DNA from 2 places in the Nocardia sp. NBC_01377 genome. Region 1 is predicted to be linked to the other one. Evidence: riboswitches for the same ligand, from Rfam matches in the RefSeq annotation. Region 1 holds a riboswitch; the other holds the start of a gene.
The links. Region 1 has a riboswitch for S-adenosylmethionine ahead of OG225_RS39685 (bifunctional o-acetylhomoserine/o-acetylserine sulfhydrylase). Riboswitches for the same ligand answer to the same signal wherever they lie in the genome.
Positions count from the first base shown of each region.

Region 2: another riboswitch for S-adenosylmethionine. It lies ahead of OG225_RS32135 (rhodanese-like domain-containing protein); the one in region 1 lies ahead of OG225_RS39685 (bifunctional o-acetylhomoserine/o-acetylserine sulfhydrylase).

Region 1 is NZ_CP109566.1:8,693,794-8,697,945, forward strand. Features, by position in the region: gene OG225_RS39680 (homoserine O-acetyltransferase) at 1-638, opposite strand, end outside; gene OG225_RS39685 (bifunctional o-acetylhomoserine/o-acetylserine sulfhydrylase) at 635-1,960, opposite strand; SAM riboswitch class IV at 2,050-2,160, opposite strand; gene OG225_RS39690 (TetR/AcrR family transcriptional regulator) at 2,213-2,926, opposite strand; gene OG225_RS39695 (MFS transporter) at 3,075-4,152, shown strand, end outside.
Region 2 is NZ_CP109566.1:6,959,338-6,963,489, forward strand. Features, by position in the region: gene fgd (glucose-6-phosphate dehydrogenase (coenzyme-F420)) at 1-836, shown strand, start outside; gene OG225_RS32130 (O-succinylhomoserine sulfhydrylase) at 904-2,118, opposite strand; gene OG225_RS32135 (rhodanese-like domain-containing protein) at 2,115-2,531, opposite strand; SAM riboswitch class IV at 2,547-2,662, opposite strand; gene OG225_RS32140 (hypothetical protein) at 2,739-3,200, opposite strand; gene OG225_RS32145 (FAD-dependent oxidoreductase) at 3,575-4,152, shown strand, end outside.

The DNA of each region.
Region 1 (4,152 bases):
TCGGAGGTGATGGCGGCGATCTGGGTGGCCTGGGTGCCGATCTGGTCGGCGGTGGCGCGTGCGCCGACCGCGAGCACCAGGGCCGCCGCCACCCGCGCGGGGGCGGTGATCATCCATTCCAGCACCCGCATACCGCCCATCGACCCGCCGACCACCGCGGCGAGCCGGTCGATGCCGAGCAGATCGGCGAGCGCGATCTCCGCGTTCACCTGATCGCGGATGGAGATCTCCGGAAACCGCGCGCCCCACGGTTTCCCGTCGGGCGCGAGCGACGCGGGCCCGGTGCTGCCCTTGCAGCCGCCGAGCACGTTCGTCGCGATCACACACCATTCGTCGGTGTCGATCGGCGCACCGGGGCCGACCATGCCGTCCCACCAGCCGGGCTGCGAATGCAGCCCGTCGGGCGCGCCGACCACGTGCGAATCACCGGTCAGCGCGTGTTCGACCAGGACGACATTGTCCAGCGCGGGAGACAGTTCGCCCCAGCGCTGCACCGCGAGACCCACATCGGGGACGACGGCGCCGTTCTCCAGCCGGACATCCCCGATGGTGATCACGCCGAGCCGCCCGTCCGGCGGTGGCAGCAATGTCGTACCGGTCACTGGACGGGCGGTGCTCGGCTCGGTGCTCACGGTCACGTCGCCGCCGCGAAACCGGCGCGTAGGTCGGCGAGGATGTCCTCGATGCCCTCGATGCCGACGGCGAGGCGCACCAGGCCGGGCGTCACGCCCGCGGCCGACTGCTCCTCGGGTGTCAGCTGTGAATGTGTGGTCGAGGCCGGGTGGATCACCAGCGACCGCACGTCGCCGATATTGGCGACGTGGCTGTGCAGGGTCAGCGCGTCCACGAATTTCTTGCCCGCGTCGATACCGCCGCGCAGGTCGAAGGCGATGATCGCGCCCGCGCCCTTGGGGGCGAGTGCGGCGGCGCGCTGGTACCACGGCGAGGTGGGCAGACCCGCGTAGAAGACGGCTTCGACGTCCTCGTGGTTCGCGAGGAATTCGGCGACGGCCTTCGCGTTGGAGACGTGCCGCTCGATCCGCAGGCTCAGTGTCTCCAGACCCTGGGCGATCAGGAAGGCGTTGAACGGCGAGATCGCGGCGCCGAGATCGCGCAGCAACTGCACGCGCGCCTTGAGCGCGTAGGCGGGAGCGCCGAGATCGGCGAAGACCGCGCCGTGGTAGCTCGGGTCCGGCGTGGTGAAACCGGGGTAGCGCGACGCGCCGTCGGCGTCGGCCACCGTCCAGTCGAAGGTGCCGCCGTCCACGATGACGCCGCCGATGGCCGTGCCGTGTCCGCCGAGGTATTTCGTCGCCGAGTGTACGACGATGTCGGCGCCGTGGACCAGCGGCTGGATCAGGTACGGGGTGGCGACGGTGTTGTCGACGATCAGCGGGATGCCTGCCGCGTGCGCCACATCGGCGACCCCGCGGATGTCGAAGATGGCGCTACTCGGGTTGGCGATGGTCTCGCCGAAGAAGGCTTTGGTATTGGGCCGGATGGCGGCGCGCCACTGTTCGGGATCGTCCTGATCGTCGACGAAGGAGACCTCGATGCCGAGTTTGGGCAGCGAGTAGTGGAACAGGTTGTAGGTGCCGCCGTAGAGTTGCGGGCTGGAGACGATGTGATCACCGGCCGAGGCCAGGTTGAGGATCGCGTAGGTCTCGGCCGCCTGCCCCGAGGCGACGAGCAGCGCGGCCACTCCGCCCTCCAGCGCGGCGATGCGCTGTTCCACCACGTCCTGGGTGGGATTCATGATGCGCGTGTAGATGTTGCCCGGTTCGGCCAGCCCGAACAGCGCCGCGGCGTGATCGGTGTCGCGGAAGGCGTACGAGGTGGTCTGGTAGATCGGCAGTGCCCGTGCACCGGTGGCCTGATCGGGGGACTGGCCCGCGTGGATCTGTTTGGTCTCGAAGGACCAGGCGGCCGGATCGATCGGGGACGTCGTTGGATCGCTCATATCGTTCTCCAAATGAGGGGTTGTTCGCCGGACGAACGGGTTATCGCAACGCGGGCGACGGACAACAACACATTTCGGGATCCTCCTGAACAGCGCGCTTGCTCCCGGCCTTCGGGAGCCCGGTCATCACCCGGAGCACCCCACCGCAGCTGGAGGGTTGCCGACCAGCGAGCCGGGGCTTGACGCTGGCACTCATGACCTGAGAAACATGGTAACCGGACGGTGCGAAACGCCCGAATTCCGTTGGAAATATCACGCGGATTCGAGCGGGCGCGACTGCGAGCAGATGCGCTGGAGCTCGTTGTACGCGGTGAGTACCGCGGCGCGAGCGGCGCGGGCGGCGGTCTGCGGGTCGCTGTTGACGACCAGCTCCTCGGAATCGGCCATCGCGATATGGCACAGCATCTGCCAGGTGGCCACCACCAGGCGCACGCGCAGGGCGCCGGGGGCGTCGCCGGTGCGTTCGGCCAGGCATCGGGTGATCGCGGTGGTCTTGGTCTCGCCGAATTCCAGAGCGCGGGCGTTGACCGCGGGGCTGTTGCGCGCGATGCGCTGCATTTGCTGGAACTGCCGGAACGAGGTGACGTCCCCGCCGTTGGCGGCGCTGTCGATGATCGCCAGGTAGGCGTTGCACAGCGCGCGCAGATCGCTGTCGGCCCGCGGCTGCTGACGCAGGGCGATGGCGACGCCTTCGCCGAAATCGGAGACCGGGCCGAGGATGATGTCCTCTTTGGTCTCGAAATACCTGTTCACGGTGCGTGGTGACACGTCGGCGGCGTGCGCGATCTGCTCCACGGTGGTCGCCTCGAAGCCCTGGCTGTCGCACAGGTTCAGGGCGACTTCGATGATGCGCGCGCGGGTCTGGATCTTCTTGCGCTCGCGCAGGCTGGGGCCGCAGCGTCCCCGAGCCGAGCCGGTGGCGCGGGCATCGGCGGCCACGTCGATCGGCGCTGGTGAGTCGAGCATTTCCGCATTCTATCCCACGACTGTTACTGTTTGGCAGCCATAGGCAAATGTCTGATTGCGACATTTTTCTCTTGACGCCAAATGTCTGATGGTGACAGGATTAGCCGACTTGATCCGAAAGTCCTGTACTTCGAACGAGGAGACCGAGATGACCGACACCGCATCGGCGGCCGACGCACCGGGGAAACGGGGGAGTTCCGCACGTTGGCTCGCTCTCGCCGTCATCGCGCTGGCACAGCTCATGGTGGTTCTCGACGCCACTATCGTGACCATCGCACTGCCATTCGCACAACGTGATCTCGAGATCAGTCAGGGCAACACCCAGTGGGTGATGACCGCCTACACGCTGATCTTCGGCGGTTTGCTGCTGCTCGGCGGCCGCATGGCGGACTACCTGGGCCGCCGCAACATCTTCATCGCGGGCCTGATCGGCTTCGCCGCCGCGTCGGCGCTGGCCGGACTCGCGCAGAACGGGGCCCAGCTGTTCGTGGGCCGCGGCCTGCAGGGCGCCTTCGCCGCACTGCTCGCACCCGCCGCGCTGTCGCTGGTCTCGGTGACGTTCACCGAGGCGAAGGAGCGCGCGACGGCCTTCTCGATCTTCGCGGGCATCTCCGCCGCGGGCGCCGCCATCGGCTTGCTCGCCGGTGGCGCGCTCACCGAATACGCCTCGTGGCGCTGGACCCTGCTGGTGAACGCCCCGATCGCGATCATCGCGCTGATCGGCGCGCTCACCTTCGTCCTCAAGGACGTCCCCGCGCCGCGCACCGGCGGTTACGACGTGCCGGGCGCCGTCTCGGTGACGTTCGGTCTGGTCGCGATCGTCTATGGCTTCAGTCGCGCCGCCGAGGACGGCTGGACCGCGGGCAGCACGCTGGGTCTGCTCGCCGTCGGCGTCGTCCTGCTCGCGGTCTTCGTCGGGGTCGAGCGGCGCTCGGCGAATCCGCTGCTGCCGTTGCGTATTCCGGGTGAGATCAACCGGGGTGGCGCGCTGATCGTGGCGCTGCTGGTTCCGATCGCGATGTTCGCGATGTTCCTGTTCCTCAGCTTCTACTTCCAGAACACGCTGGGATACACGCCGCTGAAGGCGGGTGTGGCCTTCCTGCCCTTCCCGATCGGCATCGCCATCTCCGCGGGTATCACCAGCACCCTGCTGCCCAAGCTCGGCCCGCGTCCGCTGATGTTGGCGGGCGCCGTGCTCGGCACGATCGGTCTGCTCTGGCTGGCCC
Region 2 (4,152 bases), 1.7 Mb from region 1:
CCGCGGTGGGTGAGCGCACCCGGCGCATCCAGCTGGGCACCTCGGTGCTGACCCCGACCTTCCGCTACAACCCCGCGGTGATCGCCCAGGCCTTCGCGACCATGGGCTGCCTGTACCCGGACCGCGTGATGCTCGGCGTCGGCACCGGTGAGGCGCTCAACGAGATCGCGACCGGCTACACCGGCGAATGGCCGGAGTTCAAGGAGCGGTTCGCCCGGCTACGCGAATCCGTCGACCTGATGCGCGCCCTGTGGACCGGGGAGCGCACCGATTTCGAGGGCCAGTACTACAAGACCGTCGGCGCTTCCATCTACGACGTGCCCAAGGGCGGTATCCCCGTCTACATCGCCGCGGGCGGCCCGCTGGTCGCCCGGTACGCCGGTCGCGCGGGCGACGGTTTCATCTGCACCTCGGGCAAGGGTATGGACCTCTACACCGAGAAGCTGATGCCCGCCGTCGCCGAGGGCGCGGGCAAGGCCGGGCGCTCGGTCGACGATATCGACCGGATGATCGAGATCAAGATCTCCTACGACACCGATCCCGAACTGGCGCTGGAGAACACCCGTTTCTGGGCGCCGCTGTCGCTGACCGCCGAACAGAAGCACAGCATCACCGACCCGATCGAGATGGAAACCGCCGCCGACGCGCTGCCGATCGAACAGATCGCCAAGCGCTGGATCGTCGCCAGCGACCCCGACGAGGCCGTCGCCCAGATCAAGCCGTACCTGGACGCCGGGCTCAACCACCTGGTCTTCCACGCCCCCGGCCACGATCAGCGCCGGTTCCTCGAACTGTTCGAACGCGATCTCGGCCCCCGCCTGCGCGCACTCGCCTGATCGATGAACGCGAAGAACCCCGTCCCGGGTCGTCGGGACGGGGTTCTTTCGTCTGTCGCGTCGAATCTCAGCGCAGCGCGCGCTCGAGGTCTCCGAGCAGGTCGTCCACATCCTCCAGGCCGACCGAGATGCGGACGACCCCATCGGACAGGCCGATGGTGGCGCGTCCCTCGGGCCCCATGGCGCGGTGCGTCGTGGTGGCCGGATGGGTGATGAGCGACTTGGAATCGCCGAGGTTGTTCGAGATATCGACGATCCGCAGCCGGTTCAGCACTTCGAAGGCCCGTTTCTTCGCCTCGTTCGCGGGCGCGTCGAGTTCGAAGGTGACCACGGTGCCGCCGCCGCTCATCTGGCTGGTCGCCAGCGCGTGCTGCGGATGCGATTCCAGATAGGGGTAGCGCACCCAGCTCACCGAATCGTTGCCCTCGAGGAAGCGCGCGATCCTCAGCGCCGATTCGGTGGAATGCCGCACCCGCAGCGGCATCGTCTCGAGCCCCTTGAGCAGCGTCCACGCGTTGAACGGGCTCAGCGCCGGACCGGTGTGACGCATCAGGTTCTTCACCGGACCGTCGATGTAGTCCTGCGGGCCGAGGATCGCGCCGCCGAGCACCCGGCCCTGACCGTCGATATGTTTGGTGCCCGAATAGACGAGGACGTCGGCGCCGAGGTCGAATCCGCGCTGGAGCAGCGGGGTGGCGAAGACGTTGTCCAGCACCACCTTCGCGCCCGCCGCGTGGGCGAGTTCACTGACCTTGCGCACATCGACCAGGGTCTGCATGGGATTGGCCGGGGTCTCGAAGAACACAGCCTGCGTCGGCACCGAAAGCGCCTGTTCCCACTGGTCCAGATCCTCGCCGTCGACGAAGACGGTTTCGATGCCCCAGCGCGGCAGGATCTCGTTGCACACCACGAAACAGGAGCCGAAGAGGCTGCGCGCCGCCACCAGTCGATCGCCCGCGCTCAAAAGCGCTCCGAGCGAGGTGAATACGGCCGACATTCCACTCGCCGTGGCGAAACAGGCTTCCGCGCCGTCGAGCAGACGCATCCGCTCCTCGAACATGGCGACCGTCGGGTTGCCGTAGCGGGAGTAGACGAAATGTTCGACGTCGCCGGTGAACGCGGCCTCGGCCGCCTCGGCGCTCTCGTAGACGAAACCGGAGGTCAGGTACAGCGCCTCGGAGGTCTCCTCGAAACCGGAGCGGCGCAGCCCGCCGCGCACACCGAGGGTCGCCGGACCGACATCGTCGGGCAGCGGCTTGTCGAACGCGCCGCCGGTGATCACGACTGCCGCCAGGGCAGACCCGTGGCACGCCAGCCCTGGCCGCCGCGGTGGCCGGAGTTGTCGAGGCCGCCCTCGAATCCGTCCAGCACGTTGTAGGACGGGCCGATGCCGAGCTGGGTCGCCAGATTCGCGGCATGCGCCGAACGCTGACCGGAGCGACACAGGAAGACCACGGGTGCTTCCGGATCGCGCGTCTCGAGGGCCTTGCCGAGCTGGTCGGCGAATTCGGTGTTGCGGGCGCCGTTGCTGTCGACCCATTCGATCAGCACCGTCGGCCGATCGATCGAGCTGGTGTCGGGCACGCCGACGAAACGCCATTCCGCGTCGGTGCGCACATCGACCAGGACGGCCTTGGGATGCTCCTGGAGTATTTCCCACGCCTGCTGCGGGGTGATGTCTCCGGCATAACTCATGTCGATCCTCCTGTGAATCCGCACTTGCCACACCCGTTTTCGGTGCGCGGCCGGGTCGTCACCCGGAGCACCCCACCGCGGAGGAGGGTTGCCGACCAGCAAGCCGGGGCTTGACGCTGGTTCTCATGACCTGAACTGAGATTGCCCGTCCGACGGCCGACATGTCAAACATTCATATGCGACACGCGGTCAGTTCGTCGGCGCCGGTCAACCACAGACCACCCACCTGTCGCCCGCCCGGAGAAAGTTCCAGGTCTCGGTGCTCACGCGGCCGTCGACCCGCACGGTGACGGCGGCCTTGCCCCGGTCACCGTTGACCCGCTGCTCCGCGACTTTCGGTATCTCGATCGAACTTCCGGACGATCCGCCCCCGGCGAACTGTCCTGCCAACGGCGACTTGCCCTCGTCGAATCCGTCGCACGCGACACCTGGCGGCGGCACCGCATCGGTCGAGTTGCGGGCGCTCGCGTAGTTCTGCGCGGCCGCCGCGATCCGGTCGGCCTCTGTGACATTTTTCTCAGCGGGCGAGAACACCCCGCCCGCCACGATCGCGACCAGCACGATCGCCGCGAAGACGGCGGCCGCGATGAACGGGGCCATCGTGCGTTTGTCGGTCTGATCGACCACGATCGCTTCGTCGTCCTCGGGGGCGGGGCGCTGCTCGGTCATCCCTCGATGATCCCTGGTCGGCGCGGGAATCCGACGTCCACCCCCGCCGCGCCCGTCCGGTCCGGCCGTGTGCCGTGGCGAAGCGGCGTCGGTAGGCTGGTATCACGGGTCGTTCGTGATCGCCGTGAGGTACGGCATCCATCCAGTTCACGACACCCTGATAGGTCGTATGACATGCCACCGATAGAATCGCGGGACTGCGGCCTGCTGTCATAGCCATATGACAGCTCACCGTCGTAGCGACCTGGGCAACGTGCGGGCACGTGCCGGCAGCGCCAGCGTCACGCATCGTGAGGTGCGACCGAACGACGCGTGAACTTAGCCTAAGCTAAGACCAACGCCATTAATTTCGAACATAAGGGTGCGCGGAAGAGATGACCGAACAGAGTGCAGCAGCGAGCGGTGATGCTCAGGCGGCCCGTCCGCTCCGCATCGCCATTGTCGGCGCGGGACCGGCGGGCATCTATGCCGCCGACGCGTTGATGAAGTCCGACGCCGACGTCAGCATCGACCTGTACGAGCGCATGCCCGCGCCGTTCGGGCTGATCCGCTACGGCGTCGCGCCCGACCACCCGCGCATCAAAGGCATCATCACCGCCCTGCACAAGGTGCTCGACAAAGAGCAGGTCCGCCTGCTCGGCAATATCGACTACGGCACCGACATCACCCTCGACGACCTACGCCGTTTCTACGACGCGGTCATCTTCTCCACCGGCGCGAACGCCGACCGCGCCCTCGACATCCCCGGCATCGATCTCGACGGCTCCTTCGGCGCCGCCGACTTCGTCTCCTGGTACGACGGGCACCCCGACGTGCCGCGCACCTGGCCGCTGGACGCGGAGAAGGTCGCGGTCCTCGGCGTCGGCAACGTCGCGCTCGACGTGGCGCGCGTGCTGGCCAAGACCGGTGACGAACTGCTGCCCACCGAGATCCCGCCGAACGTCTACGAGGG